Regions from separate parts of the Clostridium chromiireducens genome, predicted to be linked through region 2. Evidence: a T-box and tRNA genes for the amino acid it is inferred to sense, from the RefSeq annotation. Region 2 holds a T-box; the other holds one or more tRNA genes.
The links. The T-box of region 2 lies ahead of pheS (phenylalanine--tRNA ligase subunit alpha). A T-box ahead of a tRNA ligase gene usually reads a tRNA of that ligase, here a tRNA-Phe.

Region 1 (15,659 bases), on a different contig from region 2:
AGTATTTAAAATCATCAGATATAGTTAAGCTTTATAATAAAGATAAGAGTGAAAAATGTGAAATATCTTTAAACAATTTCAATGAGGTCACATTAATGTGTGTGACACTAGATAATTTTAATGAATTTTGTTCTAAAATTGAAAAATTAAAATTTTTACAAATAAATAAGAACACAATAGCACTTTCAATAGATGACTTTAGAATATATACAGATTACTTTGAATCTCCATTAATCTTTTTGCATTATTTAAAGCAGCGTAAATTAGCAACACAGAACAAAGCGTTATATTTAAATGATGAATTAGATCACTTAGGAATGTATATAGAAAATAACATATATTCAAAAATGTATGAGAATAAAGAAAATAGTCACTTATTTGCACTTGGATATAGAGAAAGACTTGATGAGTATTTTGGTTCTTTAATTAATAGTGAATTTGAAGTAGAAAAACCAATTCAAAGTTTTCCTAAAGAATTTAATGATATAATTAATCTTTTAGATGTGTCTGATTTAAATGAAAAATCCAGATTAGCAAATTTTTTATTAGATTTTTCTAGTGATGAAAAAAATCAATTTGCTGATGGAATTAATCAAGCAATTACACGAGGAAAAGAAATTAATAGAGTCATTCCACTCGGATTAAGAGCAATACCTATTTGCGTATTTTGTCATCAACCTGATATAGAAGATATGCCTGAAAAACTAACTAGTGATTATACAAAATCAACTATGCTAGAATTGCATGATGACTATAGAGTAGAATTAAATTTATTTTATGGGGATAAGATGAATTTAAATGATGTAAAATTTAAGTTTTATGAACCTAGCAATATAAAAACTGAGGAATTAGAGGCAATGATGCAAATGGGTGAAAAATTTGCGTTATCTAGAATAGAAACATATAAGAAACGTAATAATATAAAAAAGATAGGAAGAAATGATTTATGTCCTTGTGGAAGTGGTAAGAAATATAAAAACTGTCATGATAAATAGATTTTAAATTTTTAAAAATAGAAGTATCAGAAAGCATATAAGTACTAGCAGAGTATTTTATATGCTTTTATATTTATATAAAAAGGAATTTGTTATTACTTTCAGTGCTAATACCAGCTCCGCCGAAGAAAACTATGTTATTACTTTCCTTTAAAATCTTTGATAATTTTTCAATACTCATAAAAAACCTCCAATTATGATTTATTTTAATTCTTTAAAATACCGGTTATTAATTTTATTATTGCACAATTATTGGAAAAGATAAAATAGATATATTTCTCTAAAAATAATTGCTAAATTAAACATTTGATGATAAAATGGAAAAAATAATAAAAAGTTTAGTGTAAAAAATTAATACAATTAAAACTGAAAAAAGAAAAGAATTTATCATAAAATGATGTTTACCTCAATTTTGTTATTTTTAGTTATTTAGTACTTAGATTTTGACAATATGGAGGAAAATATAAATATTAGTTTAAGAAAGAGGGGAAGTAAAATGATTAGTTTAAAACATCATATTTTTGTTTGTGCAAGCTGTAGAGTTAATGGAATGCAAAAGGGAATGTGCTTCAGTAAAGATTCGGTAAAGGTTGTGCAAAAGTTTATGGAAGAAGTCGAGGATAGGGATCTAATAAATGAAGTAATGGTTACTAACACTGGATGCTTAGGAGTATGTAACAAAGGACCAATCGTAGTGGTTTATCCAGAAGGTACTTGGTACGGAAATGTAACTATTGACGATGTTGAAAGAATTATGGATGAACATATTGAAGGTGGAAAAGTAGTAGAAGAATTAGTTATCTAAAGAATCTATTTTGCATATAAAGAAAGAAGTCTAAGTATGAAATTGCTTACATTTTACATATATGCTCAATCTAAATGGAAAGAAGAGGTATACATGCCTCTCTTTTTTAGTTTATTAGAAAAATTTATAGTAGAGATAATTTCAATATTTCTAGTTGCAATATATAATCAAAAATATATTTTAACATCAAATAATAAATAATGATAAATTAGCTTAATTAAAAGATATAGAAGTTTGCTGTATTAATTTAGTTAAGATATGATGCACAAAATGTACTGGCGTTAATTTTTTATATATTTAAGATAAAATTAGTGATTTAATATGTAGTGCATGAAGAATGTACTTTTGATTTGAAAAAATTATTAAAAAAATTTGAGAAATGTGTTGACATAATATCCATATCTCGATATAATACTACTTGTATCTGGTGATGACGGCGTAGAGGTAACACTCCTTCCCATTCCGAACAGGAAAGTTAAGGTCTACAGCGCTGATGGTACTGCATGGGAGACTGTGTGGAAGAATAAGACGTTGCCAGGTAATATGGCTCGATAGCTCAGTCGGTAGAGCAGAGGACTGAAAATCCTCGTGTCACTGGTTCGATTCCAGTTCGAGCCACCAAAATAAAAAGCACTAACTTAAAGTTAGTGCTTTTTATTTTTAGAATAATGTCTGAAATAAGTGACATTTAGAATAGCAAGATTGCACTTCTAAATAGCACTTATTAATTTTTTAGGTGTTAAGGAATATTAAACCGTACATTGTTCAACATTTATAGAGTAGTTACCACAGCTAGGACACACTGTTACGCTAACTATATAGCTATCATCAATTTTGCCTAAGCCAAAAAGTTTGTTGAAAGATGTATTTTTGTATTCATTACTAATAGTATTAATTATATACTCATTATCCTTTGTATAAATGTAATAGTGGTATTCGAGATAACGATATGATTTATTTATTTGTTCTTGAGCATCGCAGGAACATTTATCAGCATAATATTCATTTGAAAAACTTACTTCTTCGCCTTCGTTTAAAGCATTTAAGACCATATCTACTGATAAGCCATTAACTTCGCTTTCGTCAGCAAAAAATATTCCGTCACAATTATTTTGTGTTAGTATGTATTCTTTATTATCATAGGTAAATTTATAATCCATAAAATAATCCTCCTAAGACTAGAGTCTAGATTTTATATTTGGATACTCAAGCTTACTAAGCCAAGATACTTAATTGAGTTTCCATATAATCATTATACACTAAATAAATTAGTTATTAGTGCAGCCCTTAATATTTTTTCTCATACATGTGAGCATATTATAAAGAATAACATAAAGTAAACAGATTTACTTTATGTTATATTTTTATATATTTTCAATTTGCCAATCAATTGGTGCTTGGTTTGTAGATATGAGGAATTCATTTGTTTTTGAAAAAGGTTTGCTGCCAAAGAATCCTCTTGCTGCTGATAATGGACTAGGATGAACAGATTTTATTATGTAATGCTTAGAATTAGTAATTAAGCTAGTTTTTGAAATGGCATTATTCCCCCAAAGAATAAAGACTATAGGAGTATCTTTTTTATTTAAAATTTCAATGATTTTGTTAGTGAACTCCTCCCAACCCTTATTCTTATGAGAATTAGCTTCTCCGGCTCTAACTGTAAGTACTGTATTCAATAATAAAACACCTTGATCGGCCCACCTTTTGAGATATCCATTGTTTGGAATATAACAACCTAAATCAGTATGTAATTCTTTATATATATTAATTAAAGATGGTGGTGCTTTCACACCGGGATTAACAGAAAAACTTAATCCGTGTGCTTGATTTGGACCATGGTAGGGATCTTGACCAAGTATAACAACTTTGACATTTTTATAAGGTGTAAAATGAAGTGCATTAAAAAGATCATACATATTAGGATATATAACTTTAGAGTTATATTCATTTACTAAAAATTTTCTGAGATTAATATAATAGTCTTTTTGGAATTCAGATTCTAAATAATTATTCCAATCGTTTTTTAATATTTCAGACATAACATCACCCAATAATTATTATAACATTTTATTACAAGTTTATGTACAATGTATCTTTCACTATGTAAATTTCAAATTTATTTAGTTATATTATTGTTAGTCACGGCAGATACTGTTAAAATGAAAGGTATATAACAAAATGTTAAGTAATATAAAAAATAAGTATATAAAGGAGAATTTACATGGAAAATAAGGTATTAGCTATTGCAGCAGGAAATGAAATAACAGAAAAAGACTTAAATGCGATAATCTCAAGATATCCTCAAGAACAAAGAGGGGCTCTACAAAATGAAGCAAAAAGAAATCAATTAATAGAACAATTAATCTCATTTGAGTTAATGAATAAATTTGGAAAAGAAATAGAATTAGATAAAACACAAGAATATAAAGAAGCTATGGAGAATATATCAAAAGAAGTTATAACTTCAATGGCAATAAATAAAGTATTAGGTGATGTTACTGTTACAGATGAAGAAGTTAAAAAGTATTATGAAGATAATAACGAATCTTTTGGTCAACCAGCAACAGTTGCTGCTAGACATATATTAGTTGAAACAGAAGAAGAAGCTAATAAAGCAAAAGAAGAAATTTTAAGTGGTAAGATATCTTTTGGTGATGCTTCGATGAAATATTCAATGTGTCCATCGAACCAACAAGGTGGAAGTTTAGGCGAATTTTCAAAAGGAATGATGGTTCCAGAATTTGAAGAAGCTGCTTTTACAGCAGAAATAGGTGTGATAACTGAACCAGTTAAGACTCAATTCGGATATCATTTAGTATTAGTAGATGCAAAAAATGAAGCATCAGTTAAAAGTTTTGATGAAGTTAAGGACGATGTTTTAAATCAATTAATAAAAGAAAACCAACATAAGAAATATGATCAAATACTAAAAGAGTTAGAAGGAAAATATGGAGTAGAAAGAAAGTAAATCCATATACAAAAGGTATTGTGAAGAACTTAAAGTGAAGCAATGAACAACCGAAAGAGAATACATATATGTTCCACAGAGCTATGAAAAATTTCGCTGAGCATATCTAAATGGAAAGTTGTACCCACGTCTGCGTGTTCCTGTGACAAGCACAGGACAGGCAGACGTGGAACAACTTCCCGTTAAGATATGCAGCAGCTTATTTTTCAATGCCTGTTCCACATATATGTATTCTCTTTCTTTGTTTTGCTATCACTTTAAGTATTTCACATATACATATTAAAGAATATATGAGTATTGTATTATAAATATATAAACTATATGAAAAGTCTTGAATATTAATTCCTTAAAGGTATCGTAGCTAGAGAAATATAAAAATACCTGTATAAATATATTCCATTTCGGTTGATTATAAGTAAACTTAAAGTATCATCATTCTATATTTCGGTACTACACAATACCTTTCAATAGGTGAACTTTTACAGTAAATCTAGAAAAGAATCAATATATTTATCGGCATATTTAAGAAGCTCGTCCTTAGGAGCGGAGCATTCATAATCATTTACTGCAATTACTTTCATGTTGGCAGCCTTTGCTCCTTGCATTGCTGGAAGTATATCTTCAAATACTAGACAATCCTCAGGATTAATTCCTAACTTAGTTGCTGCTAGTAGGTAGACATCAGGAAAGTTTTTACCTTTGGTAACTTCATCTGTAGTTGTAATTGAATCAAAATAAGCATATATCCCATTATTTTTTAAGCAGGATTCTAATAGGGGAATAGAGTTACTAGTAGCTAGAGCAATTTTTATATTTAAAGATTTTAAGTGATCCAAAAACTCTTTTACACCTAATTTAAGTTTAACATTATTAGAATAATGATTAAACGCCATATTGTGCCAATCAATTAATATTTTCTCAATTGAATCGTCAATGTTAAATCTTTTTTTGAAATAGACAGCGGTCTGCTGAAAGCTTAAATGCTCAATCTCGTTTCTTAAGTCGTCAGGCATAGAATGGCCTTTCATTTGAAGATAATCAACATCAATTTGGGACCAAACCCACATGGAATCCACTAAAGTGCCATCTAAATCAAATATTACGCCTTTTATATTAGTTAACATGGAAACCTCCTAAATTTGTTTGGTATAGTTTTATTACTTATCTGAATCTTATAGGATAGTTAGCATCGTATATTATCATAAGTGGTAAAATAAAATTGTACTATTTTGAATGTGTAATATTAAAAATAGTAAATAAAAAAACTTAAGGATTTTTCCTTAAGTTATAAGAATTTTTAATTATATTCTTGGTCGGGGTGACAGGGATTGAACCTGCGACCTCATGGTCCCAAACCACGCGCGCTCCCAGCTGCGCCACACCCCGATATATTTATAATTATATGATCAAGTATAGTTATTGTCAAGTTTTTTAGTTAGGATATGAGATTAAATTTAGTATAAAAAAAATAGTCCTTCGGTATAAAAAGGAAAAATATTTTGAAAATAATGGAATATAACTATTGATGTAAAGGTTATGATTGAGCTATAATAAGAAATGTAAAGAATGACTTAGAAAAAGAGGGGAATCCGGACGATATATATATATTATTAGAATAAACTAAGTATTCGCCATATAGACGAATTGTCCATCTTTACTGAAAGTGTTATAATTATGTAGTAATTTAGAAAAAATGGAGGAGGGAAGGTTTTAAAAGACCGATGATAGATGAGAAGTAGAGTTTTAGCTATTATGTTAGCTACCGTAATCGTTATAGGTAATTCGGTACCAGCGTTTGCGACGCCAGATAATCAACAGTTAAGTGATTCGAGACAGAAATATGCAGAAATTGAAAGCAAGATATCAGACATCCAGAATAAGATTTATGATTTAGATATACAAATAGAGCCACTACAATTAACGGTGGATAAAAACACAAAGGAAATAAAAAGTATTAATAATGTCATTGATAATACTACAAAAGATATTGATCAATGCAAAAAGGAAATTAATACGTTGGATTTAGCTTTAGGACAAAGAGTTAAAGCAATGTATATGTCTGGTGATTTAGAATTCAGTTATTTGAACTTTATACTTGAATCAGAATCAACAAGTGATTTCTTTTCTAGAGCAGAGGCAGTAAGCAAGATTATAGGTAAAGATAAATCTGCAATAGAGGATATTACAAGTAAAAAAGAAGAATTAAACAATAAGATACAGTCTTTGGAAGATAAAAAAGTTGAAATAGACAAACTTAATAAAGAAATAAAAGCAAGTTTAAATGAATTAGATGGAAAGAAAAAAGAAGAGGAAGCATTAGCTGTTCAAGCTAAAGAAGAAAAGAAGAATTTTGATGCACAATATTTATCACAGCTTGAAAAAGATCTTATAAAGCCTCAAATAGATGCATTAAATAATTCAAATGCTTCAGCTGCAGAACTTCAGGCGGCAATCGATCAACTAAGAAGGATTAGAGATAATCAAATTAAGAGTGAGATTGTTACTAATGAAATTAATGATAAGATAGAAAAGGCTAAATTAGTAGTAGCATCAAAAAAAGCGGCTGAAACAAAAATATCTAAACCAAGTAGAGGTGGAAAAGTATCTGTACCATCAGCAGGAAATGCTCAGGCAATTTTAAATGCGGCATATGCTCAGTTAGGAAAGCCTTATCAATGGGGTGCAACAGGTGTATCAACATTCGATTGTTCAGGATTTACACAATATGTATATGAAAATGCTGCAGGAGTTGATATATCAAGAACAACATATTCACAAATCAATGAAGGACAAGCAGTTAGCCAAGGTGATCTTCAACCTGGAGATTTAGTATTTACTCATCCAGGCCATGTTGGTATATATGTTGGTAATGGGCAAATGATCCATGCACCACAAACAGGAGATGTAGTTAAAGTAGGTCCTGTTTATAGTTTCTATGCAGGAAGAAGAATTGTAAAGTAGTTGACATAAGAAATTAGTTGTTAATATCTGATTTAAGGCTAAAGCCCTTCTGTAACCACACAGAAGGGCTTTTTTTATTTAATGTGTGATGCTATAATGTGAAATGTATGATTAGTAATAATTTTTCATATGATAGAATTAATTATCCAAATTAATGAAGTGTAATTAAACACATTTATAAAGTAAGGGAAGAATAATATGAATGGTGAATTAGAATATATAAGAGAAGATGAAACTATAGATGATCTGCAACTTAAAGGTTTAAATCTAATCCAAAAAAAGGATGGATTTAAATTTGGAATAGATGCTGTTTTGCTATCAGATTTCGCTAATGTAAAAAGTAAGCATAAAGTAATGGATCTATGCACGGGAACAGGGATCGTTCCATTTTTGTTATATGGAAAGTATGGGCCACAAAGCGTATATGGATTAGAAATTCAAGAAGAAATGGTTGACATGGCAAAGAGAAGTGCAAAATTAAACTTACTAGGAGAACAAATTAAATTTTTTCAAGGAGATTTAAAAAATATAGGCAAATTAAAGCAATTTGAAAAGTTTGATGTAGTCACTGTAAATCCTCCTTATAAATTGAATAGCGCTGGAATTATAAATACTAATGATAAGTTAGCGATTGCTAGGCACGAAATATTATGTAATTTAGAAGATGTAATTATTGCATCTAGGATTTTATTAAAGGATAATGGGAGGCTTTTTATGATACATAGGCCTGAAAGATTAGCTGATATTTTCACTTTGATGAGAAAATATAAAATAGAGCCTAAGAGAGTAAAAATGATCCATCCTAAAATAGGTAAAGCTCCTAATATAGTATTAGTTGAAGGACAAAGGGATGGAGGAGCATACTTGAAGTGGGATGCACCATTATATGTTTATGATGATAATGGGAAGTATACTAAGGAAATAGACTCAATATATTGGAGGATATAGTATGGAAAATGGAAAATTATATTTAGTACCAACTCCTATTGGTAATCTGAAAGATATAACACTAAGAGCATTGGAAACTTTGCGGGACGTAGAGATAATAGCGGCTGAAGATACTAGGCAGACGTTAAAATTATTAAATCATTTTGAAATAAAAAAGCCTTTATTGAGTTATCATAAATTCAATGAGCAAATCAAGAGTGATAAGATTATAGAAATGCTTACTGAAGGGAAAAATATTGCATTGGTATCTGATGCTGGAACGCCTGGGATATCAGATCCAGGAAGTGTAATAGTAAAAAGGTGTATAGAAGAAGGACTTGATTTTGAGGTGCTTCCAGGAGCAACTGCTATAACTACAGCTTTAGTTTATTCAGGATTAGATACTACGAAATTTTTATTTAGAGGATTTTTGCCCAGAGAGAATAAGGAACGCAGAGCAATAACGGATCAACTTATGTTAAGTCAAGAAACGATTATATTTTATGAGGCGCCGCACAGATTAATAGATACATTAACATTTTTAAAAGAAACTTTTGGCCATAGAAATATTGCAGTATGTAGAGAATTGACGAAGATATATGAAGAAATTTATAGAGGAACTATAGGGGAAGCCATAGAATATTTTTTGAAAAGTAAACCAAGAGGAGAGTTTGTACTTGTATTAGAGGGAAAAAGGATTGAAGAAATAAAGGAAGAACAAAAGGAAACTTGGATCAATTTATCTATTGAGGAGCATATAATAAAATATATAAATGATGGCATTCCAAAGAAAGAAGCTATAAAGCTTGTTGCTAAAGAAAGAGAATTGCCAAAGAGTGAAGTATATAAATTCTCGACTAATATATAAGTACACCAAATTGTAATCTATATTTTGGTAAGATAAAAACTTCAATATTAATTCAAGAAAGCAAAAAAATACTTAGTTCTATTTTGTTGAATTCCATAATGAAAAAATAGACTATCTCGATAAAGGAGATAGTCTATTAAAAATCATAAATCTATATGATAATGGAAATTAAGTGTGTAAAATTTATCTATTAGTTTTAATTTCATCTAAACATTTAGTACAGATATTTTTACCTTTATAGTTAATTACATCTCTTGCATCTCCACAGAAAATACAAGCTGGTTCATATTTCTTTAAGATTATTTGTTCGCCGTCTACATAAATTTCTAATGCGTCCTTTTCAGCGATATCTAAAGTCCTTCTAAGTTCTATAGGAATAACTATTCTTCCTAACTCGTCTACTCTTCTAACTACACCTGTTGATTTCATAAAAAACTCCTCCTAATTCCATGATTCGACATTCTACTATGATATATTACCAAGTATGTAATATAAAGTCAATGGATATTTCACTTTAATTTATTAAAAAATTACAAATTTCAACGTTAAAAAACATCTTACATAAAATATACTACCATATTTTAGAAAAGTCAAGAGCATTTATTTGTAAAATTATAATATTTATTTTAAAAAAGCAGATTAAGGAAGTTTAGAAGAAAATCATCAAATCACCTAGAATACTGCATTGAGGATAAAATTAAACTTTTGGTACTAAGAATTGTTTTACATATAAAAGCATAAATTGAATTTATAGGGTAAAACATGAAAATGAGGATAATGTAAATAATTATGTCGATTGGTTACATAAATTAGATATTTTTTATGTTTTCTATTTAAAAAGATGTATATCTGCCGTATAATAATAATAGCTTAAGGAGAGTTTAGAATCATAAAGAATAAGTTTGTTAATGATGTTTGAGGTACCTTGTAATCAGTTGATGACTACTATATAATATATTTAAAATTGGAAAGTATAGGTGTATAGGGATGGAAAAAAATTTTGACTCTAATTATATAAAAGATTTGGCAGAAGAAATGTCTAAAAGTAGTTCGATTTCATATGAAGATCTTCCGAAGTATGATCTGTTTTTATCTCAAGTCATAGATTATCTAAACGATAAATTTGCAAATGAAAAGTTTACAAATAATATAGTTCAAAATTATACCAAAAGTGAGGTTATAACTAAACCAGAAGACGGTAAGAAAAGAGGATATACTAAAGTACACTTAATACAATTGGTTTTATTAAGTCACATGAGACCTCTTTTAACTACAGAAGAAATAAAAAAAGTTTTTAGACTAGCGTTTAATGAAGTCAACGATAGAACAGATGACATATTGTCTTGGGAAGAGACCTATAAAACTTTTGTGCAAATTCAAAAAGAGAGTTTTGATGATTATTTAGTTGCATCATTAAATAATGAAGATAGATTAGAAGAGTTAATAAAGAATTTTGATTTAAAAGAAAAAGACGAAGAAAGAATAAAAATTTTCTTATTAGTATTATCATTAATAGCAAAAGCAAGTGTTATTAAGAAATTAGTTCAAAGAATAGTTAACGAATATGAAACAGAATAGACTGTATAAGGATAGATAAATATAAAAGTTAAAACACTTACTTAATAAGCGGTTGTATTATTCAAGCTTATTAAGTAAGTGTTTTATAGATATAGTAGAATTAAAAGTACTCGTGATTTTAAGATATTAAAATTGATTACAGAGGGGAATAGATTATGGAAAAGATTGTTATAAGAGAATCTGTAAGAAATTTAGTTGAGTTTTGCTTAAAGAAAGGTGATATAGACAATAGATTTTCGGGAAGTGCAAGAGCTACAGAAGGTATAAAAGCACACCAAAAAATTCAAGAGGATAATGGGAAGGTCTATGAGGAATATCAAAAAGAGGTGTATCTATCTCATGAGTTTGAAATGGATAGAAGCATAATAAATATTGAAGGGCGAGCAGATGGAATAATTCAAGATGATAGAGTTATCATTGAGGAAATAAAATCTACATATAAGAGTTTTGCATATATTGATGATTCTAATGAGGTGCATTGGGCACAGGCAAAAGTATATGCTCTTATTTATGGAAAACAAAATGGAATTCAAGAGATTTATATTAGGTTATCATATATGCAGCTTGAGACAAATGAAGTGAAAAGCTTTGAAAAGAAATTCACAATAAATGAGCTAAACATATTTGTTTTTAATATATTAAAAGAATACGAGGAATTTAGTATTTTAGTTCTGGAGAAAAAAAATGCTAGAGATAATTCTATAAGAAGTATAAGATTCCCGTTTGAAAGATATAGAGAGGGTCAAAGAAAATTAATTAATATATCCTATCAAACAATAAAGGCTCAATCAATGCTATTTACTCAGGCGCCTACAGGGATAGGTAAGACCATATCAACTATTTTTCCATCTATTAAAGCATTAGGGGAAGGGCTAGGAAACAGGATAATATATCTAACTGCTAAAACTATAAACAAAGAAGTGGCTGAAGATACTTTCGAAAAATTAAGGCAAGGTGGTCTGAAATTTAAAAGTATTGTAATTACTGCAAAAGAAAAAGTCTGCATAAACACTACTTTTGATTGTAATCCTGAAAAATGTATATATGCTAAAAATTACTATGAAAAAGTGAAAGATGCAATATTTTACATTATTGAGAGAGAAGAAAGAATTTCCTCGGAAATATTGAAGAAATATGCTGAAAAACATGAAGTATGCCCGTTTGAACTTTCTCTAGATCTAAGTCTTTATTGTGATGGGATTATAGGCGATTATAATTATGTCTTTGATCCAAGGGTGTCGTTAGGAAGAATATTAGATAGTAAAGGGAATATAATTTTAGTTGATGAAGCACATAACTTAACAGACAGGGCAAGAAATATGTATTCAGCATCGCTTTCAAAAAGTCAAATACTAAAATGCAAAAAGCTAGCTAAAGGTAAGTTGAGTAAATTGCATTCTGTGTTGGGTAAAATTAACAATTGCTTTATTGATTTAAGAAATGAATGCGATCATAAAGAGGTTGAATGGTTTTATGAAGAGGATGCTCCTAAAGAATTGAGTAAGTACTTACAACTCTATTTAAAAGAAAGTGAAGAGATATTAGTAAGAGGAAATAAATTCGATGGTTATGAAGATATATTACAGTTATACTTTGATATAAATGCATTCACTTCCACAATGCAATTATATGATGAAAATTATAGGACTTGTATAGAAAAAGAATCTCAAGAACTTAAAGTGACATTGTTTTGCGTAGATCCATCTAAAAACTTAAAAGAATATTTAGGAAGATGCTATTCTGCGATTTTCTTCTCAGCGACTATATCACCAATTAAATATTATATAAGTATGCTTGGAGGGCATGATGAAACATATAGATTAAAACTTCCATCACCATTTAAAAAAGAAAATCTAAAGGTCTATATTAGTGCAATTAATATTAGATATGCCTATAGGCAAAAAACGTTGCAACTAGTGAAAAGTAAAATTTACAATTTTGTAAATGAGAAAATTGGAAATTACATTGTATTTTCACCTTCATACGCGTACATGGAGATGTTGTATAATGAAGTCAATAATTCAAATATAGAAAAGTTCGAGATTTTAAAACAAAAACCTAATATGAGTGAGGAAGAAAAAAGTGAGTTTTTACGAAGTTTCAAGAACTGCAATAACCTAATAATGTTTTGTGTGCTTGGAGGTATGTTTTCAGAGGGAATCGATTTGCCAGGAGAACAATTAATAGGGAGTATAATAATTGGGGTTGGATATCCAATGATAGATATGAAGAATGAAATAATAAAAGATTTCTATAAGGAAAATGGATATGACTATGCTTATGTATTTCCGGGTATAAATAAAGTCCAGCAGGCTGTAGGACGAGTAATACGAACAGAAAGTGATATGGGGAGAGTTTTGCTTATTGATGATAGGTATATAACTAGTAAATATAATATGCTGCTACCTAGTGAGTGGTATCCTATAAATAAATATTGACAATATTATGCATATTAAAGAAAATAAAAAAGTCTATTGTGCGATGAAATGTTATTATATGCAGCGTAGCTGCTCTCTTTCAATGTATATATGTTTCTCAAGCAGAGAAACATATTTGCCCAATAGGCTATTAGTAAATATACTGATAAAATTTGAGGCAAAATAGATTAGAATGTAGAATTGTTATTTTTTGAATATGCCTTAAACTTAGTAAAACAAAAAGTTTATTTATCTATTTAAGTATGTTAAAATATTCATGTTGGTTTTGTGGAATAAAATGTACTATTATTAAATATATGATATTTAATAAGTTTAATTTAGTTATTAACACAACCAAGAATTTTTCAAAATGTGGAGAATTCTAATTATTATGAGTAAATAAGAATAATATTTGAAGTAGAATTAAGGAGCGAGGAAAATGAACATTCCATTAATTGATTTAAAAGCTCAATATAAGTCTATTGCTGAAGATTTAGATAGAGTAACTAAAGAGGTACTCTCTTCTGCAAATTATATTATGGGTAAGAATGTAATAGAATTTGAAAAAGAATTTGCGGAATATATAGGAGTTAAGCATGCCATATCGGTAGGAAATGGAACTGATGCGTTGGTTATTGCATTAAAATCTTTAGGAATAGGAAATGGAGATGAAGTAATAACTTCAACATTTACTTATTTTGCTTCAGCAGAAGCTATTTCAGCAGTGGGTGCAACACCTGTTTTTGTTGATGTTGAAAAGGAAACATTTAATATAGATCCGACTAAGATAGAAGAAAAGATCACAAAAAAGACAAAAGCTATTATACCAGTCCATATTTTTGGGCAAAGTGCTAGAATGGACGAAATAAATGAAATAGCAAAAAAATATAAACTAAAAGTAATAGAAGATGCAGCTCAAGCGGTAGGTTCCAAATATAAAGGAAGAATGGTAGGAACTTTAGGTGATGTGGCTTGTTTTTCGTTTTTCCCAACTAAGAATCTTTCGTGTGCCGGTGATGGTGGAATGATAGTTACAAATGACGATAGTATTGCTACTATAGCAACGGCACTAAGAACACATGGAAGTGGAGAAAATGGGCAAAGAGCATACAATTTACTAAATAACATAACAGAAGAAGTAGAAACTTTCAAAGGCGGAGATGACACTGTATATAATCCATTAAAATATTATAATTATTTGATTGGATTTAATTCAAGACTTGATGCTATTCAAGCGGCAATTTTAAGAGTTAAGCTTCCGCACTTAAATGTTTGGAATGAAAGAAGAAGAGAAATCGCTAAGATATTTGATAGAGAATTAAAGGACTCAAATGTAGTAGTACCTACTATTGATAAGGAAAATGAAACTGTATATCATCAATATGTGCTTCAAAGTGATGATAGAGAGTCTATGTTAAGTAGGCTTAAAGAAAAAGGAGTAGCTACAGGAGTGTATTATCCAATTCCATTACATTTACAAAAGGTATATAAAGACCTTGGTTACAAGGAAGGTGATATGCCTGTTGCAGAATACTTATCAAATAGAACATTTGCAATACCAGTTTATCCAGAGTTAACAGAAAATGAGATAAATTATATAGTTGAAAGTATAAAAGCATAGTATTAAGATTGAATGTGAGGATTAATTTATGGATAAGAATTATTTTGTACATGAGTCAAGTTATGTAGATAATAATGTTAAAATAGGTGATGGAACAAAGATATGGCATTTCTCTCATGTGATGAGTAATTGTGAAATAGGTGAAAAATGCAATATTGGACAGAATGTCGTAATATCACCCGGAGTGAAAATTGGAAATGGAGTAAAAATACAAAATAATGTATCTGTTTATACAGGCGTAATTTGTGAAGATGATGTATTTTTAGGACCATCATGTGTATTTACTAATGTTGTAAATCCAAGAAGCTTTATTGAAAGAAAAAATGAATATAAGGATACCATAATTGGAAAAGGTGCATCTATCGGTGCCAATGTAACGATTGTATGTGGTCATAACATAGGAAAGTATGCTTTAATAGGAGCTGGAGCTGTAGTTACAAAACATATACCTGATTATGCGTTGGTGGTAGGTAATCCAGCGAGCTTGCTGGGATATGTGTGTCAATGTGGAGAAAA
Region 2 (15,659 bases):
TTTGAAAGTTCAAATATCATTAACGGTAATCCAATTTCATTATTAAAATTACCTTGTGTTTTAAACACCTTATATTTCCCACTTAAGAATGCGGCAACTAAATCTTTTGTAGATGTTTTTCCTGTAGATCCTGTTATTCCGACCACTTTTATTCCAAGCTTTTTCCTATAGAATCTAGCCAGATCACCTAATGCTGTTTTAGTATTGTCAACCTTAATGATAGTTCCTTTATTTTTCAAATCTTTCAACTTAAATTTCACTTCATCAACTATTACTATAGACGCGCCTTTTTCAATAGCTTGAATTGTATAGTCGTTACCATTGAACTTTTCTCCTTTTAGCGCAATAAATAAATCATATTCATCTATTTTTCTTGTGTCAGTAGAAATCTTTTTAAAAACCCCTTCATTATTTTTAACTAATATCTCTCCATTGACTGCTTCAATTATTTCCTTTAAATTCAAATCCAAATCATCCACTCCTTTTTATCAGTATATGTTAAAGCAAAACTCTATAATTCATTATTAATGATTTCTTTCTCTGTCAAGTATTTCTTTAACGACCTCTCTTTCATCAAAATGAATTGTTTTATCTTTCAGAATTTGATATGTTTCATGACCTTTACCTGCTATAACTATTACATCACCTTTAGTTGCAATATCAATCGCTCTTTTTATAGCTTCTTTTCTATTTTCAATGATAATATACTTTTCCTTATCAAGACCAACTTCAATATCTTTTATAATGCTCATTGGATCCTCACTTCTTGGATTATCAGATGTTATTATTGATATATCTGCTATATCTGTTGAAATCTTACCCATCTGAGGTCTCTTCACTTTATCTCTATCTCCGCCACAACCAAATACAGATATTAGCTTGCCTTCAGTAAAGGCTTTTGAAGTGTTTAATATATTTTCAAGACCATCTGGCGTATGGGCATAATCAATTATAATTTCATAAGGTAAATTATACTCTCTAGCTACTCTTTCGCACCTTCCTAAAACAACTACGTTTTCTATGCCTCTTTTAATTGCCTCAACTGGAACCCCTGATTTAAAGCATGATATTATTGCTCCTAGTGCATTATATATATTATATTCCCCAGGTATATTTAAAATAAATTGTTCTTCTTCTTTTATATTAAGTTTAAATTTAATTTCTCTACTTCCCATTTCTTCATTAAATGCTTTATAGTCAGAATCCCCTTTTACTGAAAATGAATAAACATCGTCACTATTTAAAGCATATAAGTCACTCACTACTTGTCTTCCATAATTATCGTCAATATTAATAATTTTTATTCTTGATCTTTCAAATAACTTAAACTTTGCTTTGTAATAATTTTCAAAAGTCTTATGAAAATCTAAATGATCTCTTGTCAAATTTGTAAAAATCCCCACTTCAAAATTAACACCGTAAACTCTATCCAATTCAAGCGAGTGCGATGATACCTCCATAACACAATACTCCACACCTTTACTAACCATCTCAGAAAATAATTCTTGTAACTCTAAAGATTCAGGAGTAGTTCTTTCTGTATGGAGCCTTTCACTACCAATATAATTTGCTATAGTTCCAATTAATCCAACTTTTTTATTATACGCTTCAAGAATATCTTTAATCATAAATGCAGTAGTTGTTTTCCCATTTGTCCCAGTAATACCAATTATCTTCATCTTCTCGCTTGGATTATCATAGTAGTTTGCTCCCATTAAAGCCAAAGCTTTTCTTGTATCTGCACATTTAATGACTGTAATGCTATTATCATCTATCTCTATATCATCTTGAATAACAACTATCTTAGCTCCATTTTCAATTGCTTTATCAATATATCTGTGCCCATCAGTTGCATAGCCTTTTATACAAACAAAAATATCAAGATTTTTAACTTTTCTACTATCATAATTTATTTTATTGATTTCTACATCAATATCACCTTTAACAACTTTAAAATCTATTCCATCTAAAATACTTTTCAAATTCATATTAAATCTCTCCTAACTAATTTGCCTTATGCTACAAACTATAATAATTATTATCTTTAAATAAATACATAATTCATATTGTCTATTAGAATTAATAATTAAGGTCAAAATCCCCACAAAAGTTCCAAATTATCCGTTCCAATAAACAGTTATGAATTTCTTTAGAATTTGTGAATTAAAAAAATATAGCATGCGAGCATTCCCACATGCTAGTATTTTATCCTTAGTCTGATTCACTCTAAATTCTCTACATAATTTCATTTAATCTCATACTGGTTTATTATTTTTTGATTGTTCCTTAATCTTTATAATCTACACTCAATGTTAATTTAACAGTTGTTCCTTTAGTAATAATTTCTCCTTCAGAAATATCCTGTGTTGAAACAGTTCCATTTCCATCAAAAGTGACTGTAATTCCAAGCTTTTTTAATAAAGTATCTGCATCTTCTTTTGAATATCCCCTAACATTTGGCATTACAACATTATTATTATAAGTCGCATCACCACTTGTGTAAAGTGTTATTTTTGAACCTTCCCTTACTGAATTCCCTGGATATGGAGTCATATTTACTATTGTTTCTCCATCCCCATCTATAAGACAATCTAGTCCTATATTTTTCAATACTTCTTTAGCATCTTGAGGCTTCATATTTCTAACTTCTGGAATAACAACATCTTTACTAATTTTTTCTTTATCATCAGAATCTTTACTATTTAGATAGTTAAAAACATCCGTAAATAATAGTTTAGCATATGGTACAGCTACTTGTGCTGCATAATACGCACCATTACTAGGTTCATCAACGGTTATCATAATAGTAATTTTAGGATCATCGACTGGAGCCATTCCAACAAATGAAGAGATATACTTACCTTCTCCATATTTTCTACCAATAACCTTTTGGGCTGTACCAGTTTTACCACCAATGTGATACCCATCAATAAAAGTAGCTGTAGCTGATCCTCCTTTCACAACACCTTCAAGGTAAGTTCTAAGTTCTGCTGTCTTTTCTGGACTTGCGACTGTAGAACTTTTTGGCTTAAAAGTATCATCTACAATTTTAACATTATTTTCATCATTATGAGTTACTTCTTTCATTACATGAGGCTGAATTAGCGTACCTCCATTTGCTATTGCATTAAATGCTGCCATATATTGAACCGAATTTACTGTGTTAGTTTGACCAAATGATATTGTAGCAAGGTCTGCTTCTGAAACTTGATCAACTTTTTTTACAATTCCAGATGCTTCACCCGGCAAGTCAATTCCACTTACTTTTCCGAATCCAAATTTATCAATAGATTCACATAACTTTTCTTTACCAATCATTTGTCCTAATTTTACATATCCAACATTAGAAGAGTTTTTAAGAATTTCGGGTAAATTTTGAAATCTATTCAGTTGTTCAGCATTTCTTACAGTAATACCTCCTACTGATATTGATCCATTATCTACAAATTGTGTATCTTTATTAGCAACATTATTTTCTAAACCTGATATAGTAGTGATTACTTTAAATATGGATCCAGGTTCAAAAGTATCATTAACTAACCTATTTCTCCACATTTGCTGCACTTTGTCATTAATATTAGCACCATCAAATTTATCCGCCCCGCTATATGGATTATTTGGATCAAAATCTGGTTTATTAACCATACCTAAAACTTCACCTGTTTTAGGGTCCATAACTAATATTGAAACTGCTTTAGCTTTATTTTCATCATAGCACTGTTTCGCTATCTTCTCAGCAAAACTTTGAATATTTTCATCAATAGTTAAAGTAACATCTTTGCCCTTTATAGGCGCCGTATAATCAGGAACAGTATAAGGCAAGTCTGTATTATTTTTATCAAACTCTGCAATCTTCATTCCAGGAATTCCTGTCAAATAAGAATTATATTGAAATTCAACTCCTGTTAGTCCTTTGCCATCTGGATCAGTAATTCCTAAAACATGTGATAGAAAGTTATTATTAGGGTAATATCTTTTTGTATCTTGTGAAACTATAATTCCATTTATATTAAGTTCCTTGACTTTATCAGCCACACTTTTTTCTATTTTCCGTACTACAGTAACAGATCCCGCATCAGCACCACTTGGAAGCTTCTTTTCTAAGTCAGCTTTTATTTCTGATTCATCCATATTCAATGCCTTTGCAATCACAGGCGCAATATCATTATAATTTAATCCAGCGTTTCCTGTAGGTACAGGAATACCTACGCTTTTCATATGATCCAGTTCCTTGTTTGGAATAGATGTCAATTGTCTTTTTAAGTATGATCTCATAGAATTTAAATCAAAATCTACCCTGTAGACATTAGCAGATACGACGAGTTCATTTCCACTTCTATCCAGTATTCTTCCCCTTTGGGCATCCATCTTCACTTCGCTTGTCCACTGTTCTTCTGCTCTTCCAGAATAATCCGCACCATTAACCACCATTATATAAGATAATCGAATTAATAATAGCGCAAAAACTATTGTTAATGATAAAGCTATATACAGCGATCTTTGGCGCATTTTTCCTTTATTTATGTATCTTATCTTTTTCAACGACGTTCCTCCGTTTATTCTTACGAATTAAATCAGCTAACCTTTTTATAATTACTGTTAAATTACAATTAGTAAAATTTTCAAAAAATCTATTTAAGGCTTAATAAAATTGCTATTAAAAAATATTAGTATGTGAGCAATCTCTCACATACTAATACTTTTTTATTTTCAACTCTACCACAAACACTTCACAAACTCATAAACATTTAAGATTAAAAACCTTAATATTAACCCTGTTATACCTTTTTAATCTTTATAATCTGAGCTTAAAGTAAGTTTAACTGTTGTTCCTTTAGCTATTACTTCTCCTTGTGAAATATCTTGATCCGATACCGCTCCGCTTCCATCAAAAGCAGGCACTATTCCAAGGCCCTTTAACAAAGTAGTAGCATCCTCCTTAGAATATCCTCTAACATCTGGCATTACAACATTATTATTATAAGTCGCATCACTACCTGTGTAAAGATTAATTTTTGAACCTTCTTTTACTGAGTAGCCTGGATATGGTGTCATGTTTAATACCGATTCACCATCTCCATCTATATTAAAATCTAATTTTGCATCTTTCAATACTTTTTTAGCATCAGCAATCTTCATATTTCTAACTTCAGGAATTACTATATCTCTAGTAATTTGCACATTATTTTCATCTGAGAATTTACTATTTAAATAATTAAAAATATCTGTAAATAGTGTTTTAGCTGGTGGAACAGCAACTTGAGCCGCGTAGTATACCCCATTGCTTGGCTCATCAATTGTTACCATAATAGTAACCTTTGGATCACTAACCGGAGCCATTCCAACAAATGAAGATATATATTTACCATCTTGATATCTACCATCAATAACCTTTTGAGCTGTACCTGTTTTACCACCAATATGATATCCTTCTATGAATGTTCCTGTACCCGACCCACCAGTAACAACTCTTTCAAGATAACTTCTAAGTTCGGCTGTTTTTTCAGTACTAGCAACTGTTGATGTTTTAGGTTTAAATGTCTCGTCTACAATTTTCACATTATTTTCATCTTCATGAGTTACTTCCTTCATTACATGCGGTTGAATTAGGGTTCCTCCATTAGCAACAGCATTAAATGCTGCCATATATTGAACAGAGTTTACAGTGTTAGTTTGACCAAATGCTATTGTTGCGAGGTCCGCGTCTGATACTTTATTAACAGGCTTTACAATACCCTTCGCCTCACCTGGTAAGTCGATTCCACTTGCTTTACCAAATCCAAACTTATTAATGTATTCACATAATTTTTCTTTGCCAATCATAGCTCCCAGCTCCATGAATCCTACATTACATGAATTTTGAATTATATCTGGGAATACCTGCGCTCCATGTCCTTGTGTTCTCCAGCATTTTGGATGAATGCCACCAACTGCTAATGATCCATTACAAAAGAATTTTGTATCCTTATTAACAATATTTTCTTCTAATCCTGTAATAGCTGTTACAACTTTAAATATGGACCCTGGCTCAAATGTATCATTTACTAACCTATTTCTCCACATCTTTTGTACTTTATCCTCTTTAGTTGCTCCATCAAAATTATCTGAACCCTCTCGTGGATTATTAGGATCAAAATCTGGCTTATTAACCATTCCTAAAACTTCCCCTGTCTTAGGATCCATAACTAATATTGAAACTGCTTTTGCCTTAGTATCTTCATATGCCTGTTGAGCTGCTTTCTCAGCAAAATTTTGAATATTTTCATCAATTGTAAGAGATACATCTTTACCATTTACTGGTGATGTAAATTGAGATATTGTATAGGGTAAATCCCTGTTGTTTTTATCAAGCTCTGCAATCTTCATGCCAGGAATTCCTGATAGATATGAGTTATATTGAAGCTCCACTCCAGTTAATCCCTTACCATCGACATTAGTACTGCCTAGTACATGTGCTAGAAAATTATTATTAGGATAATACCGCTTTGTATCTGGCGAAACCAAAACTCCGCTTATATTAAGTTCCTTAACTTTATCTGCCTGTTCTTTTTCTATTCTTCTCACAAGAGTAGCAGATCCAGCATTTGCACCACTTGGAAGTTTAGTTTCAAGTTTATCCTTAACTTTTGTAACATCAAGGTCCAATGCCTTTGCAATAGCAGGCGCTATATCATCTGTTTTTAATCCTTCATCTCCAGAAGGAATAGGAATTCCTACGCTCTTCATTTGATCAATTTCAGTCTTTTTCAGATCTTTTAATGTTCTTTTCAAATATGACCTTATAGAATTCAAATCGAAGTCAACTCTATAAACATTAGCGGATACAGCAAGTTCCTTACCATTTCTGTCTAGTATTCTTCCCCTTATAGCATCTATTTTTACTTCGCTTGTCCATTGTTCCTCTGCCCTTGCCGCATAGTCAGCTCTCTTAACTATCATTATATATGAAAGTCTTATTGTTAATATTGCAAAAACAAAAGTCAAGACAAAAGCAGCAAAACTCATCCTTTGGCGCATTTTTGCTCTATCTTTATAATTTTTCTTTTTCAACGTCTACTTCCCCCATGTACTTTCTTTTGGTATATGAAAAGACAATAAGTCAAAGATACTTTGTATATTTTATGTTATATACAATATCCTTGCCTTATAGTTACTCATTAGTAAATATACTTACCATAGCACATCATAAAGTTAATCTAACAATGGAAGACTTCACCTTCTAAAATTCAGTAAAATATATCTTCCATTTAGATTTAAGTACAATAGTACACATTGACTTATTATTCCTAATTATACCTTACATAACCCTCAAAATACCGATAATTTAACTTATTATTATTTATGTGGGAACACAAATTACTACGACTACTTAAGTAAACTTGTTAGTTTAGAGAATAAAGTATCTTTTTTAGGGTTAGATTCTGTATTGGTCGGTTTTATATCCTCAAAATAATTCTGAGCAAAATCAATCCTTACAGTTTCCTCTTTCTTTGGAACAAACATAGCCAATTTATTTGAAGCATTCTGTTCTATATTGTTTAAAGATGAAAACTTAAGTAATTTAACTTTTATAGCTTCATTTTCTTCTTGTGTTAGCTTAATTTCAGCACTTAATTTACTTACTTTACTTTGCATACTATAAATTTTATTATCCCCAGAAATAGTTATAAATCCAAGACCAATTATGACTACTGCTACAGTTAACATATATTTTCTATCATTTCTTCTGCTGTTTCTCAATAAATTGTTCTTGTTTGTTATATTTTTTCTTCTTTGTATTTCCTTATATTTCTTCTCTGGTTTACGTACCCTGGTTTTTCTTTCTGGTGCTAATGCTGTATTCCCTTTTATATAATCATATTCTCTTCTTCCCATTTTATTCACATCCCAACATATTTATAACATAATAATAATTATATTTTTTCAATTATCCTCAATTTAGCGCTTCTACTCCTTGGATTTTCTTCAATTTCCTCTTCAGTTGGTGCTATGCCTTTTTTTGATATATTCTTAACTTGTGGTAATTTTCCACAAGCGCAAATCGGAAATTCTTTTGGACAATTACATGGGTTTTCTAATTCTCTAAATTTAAGTTTTACAATTCTATCCTCTAAAGAGTGGAAAGTTATTATTGCCATTCTTCCCCCTTTATTTAATCTATTCACTCCATCTTCTATAGTTTTATTTAGTATTTTCAATTCTGAGTTAACTTCTATTCTAATCGCCTGAAATGTCCTTTTAGCTGGATGAGGTCCTTCTCTTCTCATTTTGGCTGGAATAGCAGCTTTAATAATATCTACTAGTTCAAAAGTTGTTTCTATAGGCTTTTCTACCCTTCTATTAACTATAAAATTTGCAATTCTTTTAGCAAATCTTTCTTCACCATAATCCTTTATGATTTTATATAAATTTTCTTCTGAATAAGTATTTATAATTTCATAAGCAGAAAAATCATTATCTCTGTTCATCCTCATATCCAATGGTGCATCCTTCATATAACTAAATCCTCTAGATGCTTCGTCAAGCTGATATGATGAAACACCAAGATCCATTAAAATTCCATCAACTTTTTCAATCTCTAAATCATTTAAAATGTTATCTATACTATAAAAATTACTATGAACATATTTTACATTACTAAAATCCCTTAGCCTTTCTTTAGCTGCACTTAGCGCATCTTTGTCTTGATCTATACCTATTAGCACTCCATCAGATGATAGATGCTTTAAAATATGGGAAGAATGTCCTGCACCACCTAAAGTACAATCAACATAAATTCCATTTTCCTTGATATTTAGTGCGTCTATGCACTCATTTAATAATACTGAAACGTGTTTAAATTCCATACTAAAAACTCCTTATATTCCTAAATCATTCATTTTTTCTGCAATTGAATCAAAATCTATACTTGATTCGTTATATTCATTCCACTTTTCTTTGCTCCATATTTCTACTCTAGATAATACTCCAATACTTACTATGTCCTTTTCTATACTTGCATATTCTTTTAAATTTTGTGGAATTAATCCCCTACCTTGTTTATCTAATTCTACCTCACAAGCCCCAGAAAAAAAGAATCGTACAAAAGATCGTGCATCTTTATTTGTTAAAGGCAAAGTTTTTAATTTATCTTCTAGTATTTTCCATTCTCCAAGCGGATAAGCATATAAACATCCATCTAGGCCTTTTGTAATAACAAATTTATTTCCCAGACCTTCTCTAAGCTTCACTGGAACAATTATTCTATTCTTAGGATCTAACGCATGTTGATATTCCCCAATAAACATTATTCTCAGCTCCCACTTTGATACTTTTTGAAATTCTCCTCTATTTTATACCACTTAACACCACTTTTAACCACTTTAAGTATATCTATTCTATAAAAACATGGTATTTCCTCCTTCATACTGATATTTTTTTATAAAAATTAAAAAAACTACGTAAAAACAATATATATTTTTACGTAGTTTTTCATCTTTTAAAATAAAATTCTTATTATATTATACTTTTTAGTCTCTTAATGTGGCTCCAAGTTTATATTCCAAAGATTTTAGAATCTTTTCATGAACTTTATTAACATCTTTATCTGTTAATGTTTTACTTTCATCTCTGTACCAAATAGCATAAGCTATACTCTTCTTACCTTCTGGAATTTGTTTTCCTTTATATATATCAAACAATTCCACTTTTTCAACTAAGTTTCCACCAGCTTTTTTAATTGTTTCATCAATTTCTTGAACTAGAAGACTATCATCAACAAGTAATGCTATATCTCTTGTCACTGCTGGGAATTTAGGTAATGCTTTATACTTTTTATCCATATCAGCATTTTCATATAAAACATCTAAATCTAACTCAGCAACAAAGCATGGTACATCTAAACCATAATTCTCACAAACATCTAAGTGAACTTCTCCAAGTGTTCCAGCATTGTTTCTGGCAACAACAATCTTAGCTGTTTTTCCAGGATGGTAGCTTACATTTTCGCTTTCTCTTTCATATTTAACATTTTTTATTCCAAGACCCTCAGTTATGTTTTCAACAACACCCTTAAGTTCTAAATAATCACAATCTCCATACATACCTATAGTTAAGGTATTTTTTTCTATTGGAAGCTTTGTTTCATCTTCATTTGGAATATAAACTTTACCCATTTCAAATAATCTAACATATGAATTATTTCTAGAATAATTTCTTCCGAGAGATTCCATAATTGAAGGAAGTGTTGATGTTCTCATTACACTATAGTCTTCTCCTAATGGATTCTTTATCTTAACAACCTTTCTAAGTTCACTATCTTCAGGTAAATTGATTTTATCAAATACCTTTGGAGATACAAATGAGTAACTAATAGATTGATTTAATCCACTTCCTGTTGCAAGCAATACTACTCTGTTATCTAACATTCCTTTTCTATATCTAGGTTCTCTTTCTGTAGACACCTTGAAAATTGTTGTAGGAATCTTTTCATATCCATAAATTCTTGCTATTTCTTCAGCTATGTCTTCTCTAATTGCAATGTCAACTCTGAAAGTTGATGCTGTTACAACTAAATTTTCACCATTAATTTCTGTGAATAAATCAACACTATCTAAACATCTCTTCATCTCTTCTTTAGAAAGATCTGTTCCAAGGAAGTTATTAACCCAATTTGAATCAACAGTTACAGTTGATGCTTCTTTTTTATTGTTATAAACATCTATAGTGCCTTCCATAACTTCTCCAGCATTTAATTCACATATTAAACTACATGCTCTGTTTATTGCTATTTCAGCCAAATTAGGATCAATATCTTTTTCAAATCTGCTTGAAGCCTCTGTTCTTAAATTTAACTTCTTAGAATTCACTCTTATGTTAGTACCATCAAAGTTTGCACATTCAAAAACAACTTCAGTAGTATCTTCTTTTATTTCTGAGTTTAAGCCACCCATTATTCCAGCAAGGCCTATAGTGTTGCCTCCATCTTTAATACAAAGCATGGAATCATCTAATTCTCTTTCTACTTCATCTAAAGTCGTGAATTTTTCTTTATCTTTAGCTCTTTCAACAACTATTTTATTAGTAGTGATTTCTCTCTTATCAAAAGCATGCATTGGTTCCCCAATTTCAAGCATTACAAAATTTGTTATATCAACTATATTATTTATAGGTCTAATTCCTGCTTCAAGAAGTCTTTCCTGCATCCATCCTGGTGATGGCTGCACTTTAACATTTTTAATTCCTCTTGCAATATATCTATTACAAAGTGAATCTTTAACTTCAACTGTTAGTTCATCACTTATATTCTTAGAACATTTTGCTTCATAATCTAAATTAGGCATTTTATAAGTAGTTCTAAGCGCTGCCGCTGTTTCTCTTGCCATCCCAACCATGCTTAAACAATCTGGTCTATTTGAAGTTATTTCGAAATCCAAGATAGCCTTATTTAAACCTAAAACTTCTTTAATATCAGCTCCGATTTTAGTATCCGCAGGTAAAATCATTAATCCATGTACTGGTTCATCTCCCGCTATGCCTAATTCTTCTTCTGAACAGAACATACCATTTGACACTTCTCCTCTAAGCTTACCTTTTTTAATTTTAGATCCATCAGCTAATGTAGAACCATGAAGAGCAACTGGTACAATGTCTTGTTCTTTCATATTGGTTGCAGCTGTAACTATTTGTATTTCTTCAGTGCCTATGTCAACCTGACATATACTTAATTTTTCTGCATCTGGATGCTTTTCTATTTTATTAATTTTACATGTAACCACATTTTGAATTACATCACCTTGAACAACAAGTTCCTCTAATTGTGAACCAGTTAAAGTTAATTTATCTCCTAATTCTTTAGGACTAACATTTATATCAACATAATCTTTAAGCCAGTTATATGGTACTTTCATTTTGCTTCCTCCTCTTTTAACAACGAAGTAATTAATTCGCTCTAAATCTAATATCTCTTACCCTCATTTTTATAAGTGTAAAAGTTCTTAATTGTGCTTCGCACTTTTTTATATGTGATAAGATCTTAATTGCAGCATAGCTGCTTTTTTTAAGGTGCATATTCTGAAGAATATATATGGTAATATTCTCTAGAATATATATGGTTAAAAATATATATTCTTAAATCTCCAAGTTTCTAATTACTAGAACTCATGAAAGATGTTATGCTATAAGTTCTTAAAATTGATTTAAGAATCTCATATCACTTTCATAAAGTAATCTTATATCATCTATTCCATATTTCAACATTACCATTCTATCAACACCAAATCCAAAAGCAAATCCACTATAAACTTCTGGATCAAGCCCACAATTTCTAAGAACATTTGGGTGAACCATACCGCAACCTAATAATTCAATCCAACCACTGCCTTTACACACTCTACATCCTTCTCCACCACAAACAAAGCAAGTTGCATCCATTTCAGCAGATGGCTCTGTGAACGGGAAATGGTGCGGTCTGAATTTAGTTTGAACCTTATCTCCAAACATCTTCTTAGCAAATAATTCTAATGTTCCTTTTAAATCAGCAAAAGTAACTCCTTTGTCAATAACCAAACCTTCCATTTGATAGAATATTGGCGAGTGAGTAGCATCTACTGAATCTGATCTATATACTTTACCAGGTGATATCATTTTTATTGGAGGTTTTTGATTTTCCATAGTTCTAATTTGAACTGGTGAAGTTTGAGTTCTTAGAACTATATTATCGTTGATATATAAAGTATCTTGTTCACTTCTTGCCGGATGATTCTTAGGGATATTTAATGCCTCAAAATTGTAACGGTCAAGTTCAACTTCTGGACCTTCTTCAATAGTGAAACCCATTGAAATAAAGATTTCTTCCATGCTTTGTAATGTTAGGTCTAAAGGATGCCTTTTTCCTATTACTTTTTTTCTTCCTGGAAGTGAAATATCTATAGTTTCTCCAGCAAGTTTTTCTGACTTTTCCTTATCTTTAATAGTTTTTAATATGCTTTCTAGTTTCTCTTCAACAACAGCTTTAGCTTCATTCACCATTTTTCCAACTATCGGTCTTTCTTCTGGAGATAATCCTCCCATACCTCTTAATATTGTAGTAAGTTCTCCTTTTTTACCTAAGAACTTTACTCTTATCTCTTCTAATTCACTGCTATTTTTTACAGCTTCAATTTGATTTAATGCAAGCTCTTGCAATTCTTTAAGTTTTTCTTTCATAATTGTTCTCCTTTCAATAAATTCAGCAAACAATGTCATATTATTTACTTTTAGTCGCCAATAAAGTGATTTTTCATTTATTTCTTAAAACACACTTCAAAAATCTTAACCCCTTACCGGCTAGACTTGAATTAATCACAAATTATTATACTGAGCAAATTTTTACACAAAAAAATCGCCCCCATAAAAAGGGACGAAAAATCCGCGTTACCACCCTAATTGGAGCTTTATCACTAAAGCAACCCAACTTAATTTAATTAACGACTTTTTTTGCCGCTAGCTACTACTAAAAATTTCACAGCTAGAACTCCTGAGTGAACTTCAATATTATATTATTTAAGAAGGCTTGCAGTCTATGACCTTCTCTCCCTTAAAATTCTTCTAATATCTACTCTCTCATTCACAGTTTTTAAATATTTCATTAATACAACTAATTATACAAATAAATCCTAAAAATATCAATACTCAATTTTATGATATCTTTACAAATTACTTTGCCTTACTTTTTCATACATTATAACTGACGCAGCTATAGCTACATTTAGAGATTCTGCATTACCAGGCATAGGGATTTTAACTTTAGTATTAGCCAAATCAAATACTTCACTACTCACTCCATTACCTTCATTTCCAACAGCTAGCAGAACTTTACCCTTTAGATCTACGTCAAAAAAGTTTTTATCAGTATCAAGTGATGTAACAACTATGTTGAATCCCTTCTCTTTTAATTGCTTAACTAATGTTAAATTCTCATCATCATAATGAATAGGAATATAAAATATAGAACCCATTGTAGATCTAATAGTTTTTTCATTGTATATATCTACAGTTCCTTTTGTTAATATAATCCCTTGTACTCCTGCCGCATGAGAAGTTCTTATTATAGTTCCTAAGTTACCAGGATCCTGTATTTTATCACAAAGCAAATAGAAATCACCATTATCACTTAATGACATTGAATTCATATTAATTACAGCAATTATTCCTTGTGGCCCTTCTGTAGAAATTAATTCTTTAAATAAGCTTTCACTTATTTTATATATTTTTGTATCCTCAGTTATGTAATGTAATAAAAATTGATCAATTCTCTCAAATGCATCTTCTGTAACAATTAAATAATCTATATTAACTTTCGCTTTGAATGCCTCTTGAATCAATCTAAACCCTTCTATTATATATTGATTATTTTTATTTCTATTTTTTCTTTCTTTAAGTTTCTTGGTATACTTAAACAAATTATTTTCTTTACTTTCAATAAATATCAAAGTTCTACACCTCTAACCTATTCAGCTTTTCTTACAAATCATACTTTCAAGCTCATTACCAAGAGCCGCCACAACATTCCTATATACTTATATATAATCTTCGAAACAAGAAACAGCTATACCATTACTATAAATTATTTTATAAATAAAATAAAATGCGGCCTAAGCCGCATTTTATGTATTAAGCGTTTAATTGTTTCTTAGCAACTTCTACTAATTCTGAAAACGCCTTAGGATCATTTATAGCTATCTCTGATAACATTTTTCTATTGATATCTATTCCAGCTAATTTAATTCCGTTCATGAATTTTGAATATGATAAATCATTCATTCTTGTAGCAGCGTTTATTCTTGCGATCCATACGCTTCTATAATCTCTCTTCTTATTCTTTCTTCCAACATAAGAATTTCTTAATGCTCTTATTACTGATTCATTAGCAGTTTTAAATAACTTGCTCTTTCCACCATAGTATCCTTTTGCAAGTTTTAAAACTTTTTTATGATTTTTACGAGAATTTTTCGCTCTCTTTACTCTTGCCATTACTTAAACCTCCTGCACTACCTCTATTTTATAGGTATGGTAATAATTTCTTAATAGTTTTTTCTTGTGTTACTGAAACGTATCCAGCTTTTCTAAGATTTCTCTTTCTCTTTGAGCTCTTCTTAGTTAAGATATGACTCTTAAACGCTTTAGCTCTCTTGATCTTTCCTGTACCTGTCTTTTTGAATCTTTTTGCTGCACCTCTATGACTTTTCATTTTTGGCATGATTAAAATCCTCCTCTCAAGTTATGCCTTCTTAGGCCCTAAAACCATTGTCATGCTTCTGCCTTCTCTTTTAGGATGTTTCTCTATTAGGCAGACATCTTCTAATTTAGAAGCAAAGTTATTAAGAATTCTTTGCCCAATGTGGGAAAGTTCCATTTCTCTACCTCTAAATCTGACAGTGATTTTAACTTTATCTCCATCTAATAGGAACTTTCTTGCATTTTTTGCTTTTATGTCAATATCATGTTCCTCAATAGTTAGACTGCATCTTATTTCTTTAATACTTACAATTTTTTGCTTTTTCTTAGCTTCTTTTTCCTTTTTTGATTGCTCATATATATACTTACCAAAGTCCATAATCTTACAAACTGGTGGTGTAGCATTAGGAGAAATCATAACTAAGTCCATTTCTTTCTCTTCTGCAAGTCTTCTTGCTTCAGCT

Region 1: it has a tRNA-Phe gene. The T-box ahead of pheS (phenylalanine--tRNA ligase subunit alpha) is inferred to sense a tRNA for this amino acid. The anticodon was not compared.

The regions. Positions count from the first base shown of each region.
Region 1 is NZ_QXDJ01000001.1:1,282,154-1,297,812, reverse strand. Features, by position in the region: gene D2A34_RS27125 (YecA family protein) at 1-995, shown strand, start outside; partial or broken gene D2A34_RS05160 (NAD-dependent protein deacylase) at 1,090-1,176, opposite strand; gene D2A34_RS05155 (2Fe-2S ferredoxin) at 1,492-1,800, shown strand; rRNA gene rrf (5S ribosomal RNA) at 2,224-2,340, shown strand; tRNA gene D2A34_RS05145 (tRNA-Phe) at 2,346-2,421, shown strand; gene D2A34_RS05140 (DUF3785 family protein) at 2,550-2,960, opposite strand; gene D2A34_RS05135 (uracil-DNA glycosylase) at 3,165-3,842, opposite strand; gene D2A34_RS05130 (peptidylprolyl isomerase) at 4,025-4,771, shown strand; gene D2A34_RS05125 (HAD family hydrolase) at 5,251-5,895, opposite strand; tRNA gene D2A34_RS05120 (tRNA-Pro) at 6,082-6,157, opposite strand; gene D2A34_RS05115 (C40 family peptidase) at 6,500-7,732, shown strand; gene D2A34_RS05110 (tRNA1(Val) (adenine(37)-N6)-methyltransferase) at 7,931-8,680, shown strand; gene rsmI (16S rRNA (cytidine(1402)-2'-O)-methyltransferase) at 8,682-9,527, shown strand; gene D2A34_RS05100 (AbrB/MazE/SpoVT family DNA-binding domain-containing protein) at 9,711-9,956, opposite strand; gene D2A34_RS05095 (DUF1836 domain-containing protein) at 10,515-11,105, shown strand; gene D2A34_RS05090 (ATP-dependent DNA helicase) at 11,261-13,543, shown strand; gene D2A34_RS05085 (DegT/DnrJ/EryC1/StrS family aminotransferase) at 13,962-15,143, shown strand; gene D2A34_RS05080 (acyltransferase) at 15,172-15,659, shown strand, end outside.
Region 2 is NZ_QXDJ01000004.1:110,054-125,712, forward strand. Features, by position in the region: gene D2A34_RS16390 (UDP-N-acetylmuramoyl-tripeptide--D-alanyl-D-alanine ligase) at 1-470, opposite strand, end outside; gene D2A34_RS16395 (UDP-N-acetylmuramoyl-L-alanyl-D-glutamate--2,6-diaminopimelate ligase) at 525-1,988, opposite strand; gene D2A34_RS16400 (stage V sporulation protein D) at 2,287-4,542, opposite strand; gene D2A34_RS16405 (stage V sporulation protein D) at 4,789-7,050, opposite strand; gene D2A34_RS16410 (cell division protein FtsL) at 7,366-7,875, opposite strand; gene rsmH (16S rRNA (cytosine(1402)-N(4))-methyltransferase RsmH) at 7,914-8,846, opposite strand; gene mraZ (division/cell wall cluster transcriptional repressor MraZ) at 8,859-9,287, opposite strand; gene pheT (phenylalanine--tRNA ligase subunit beta) at 9,510-11,888, opposite strand; gene pheS (phenylalanine--tRNA ligase subunit alpha) at 12,166-13,185, opposite strand; T-box leader at 13,372-13,598, opposite strand; gene D2A34_RS16435 (TrmH family RNA methyltransferase) at 13,668-14,450, opposite strand; gene rplT (50S ribosomal protein L20) at 14,632-14,991, opposite strand; gene rpmI (50S ribosomal protein L35) at 15,020-15,217, opposite strand; gene infC (translation initiation factor IF-3) at 15,239-15,659, opposite strand, start outside.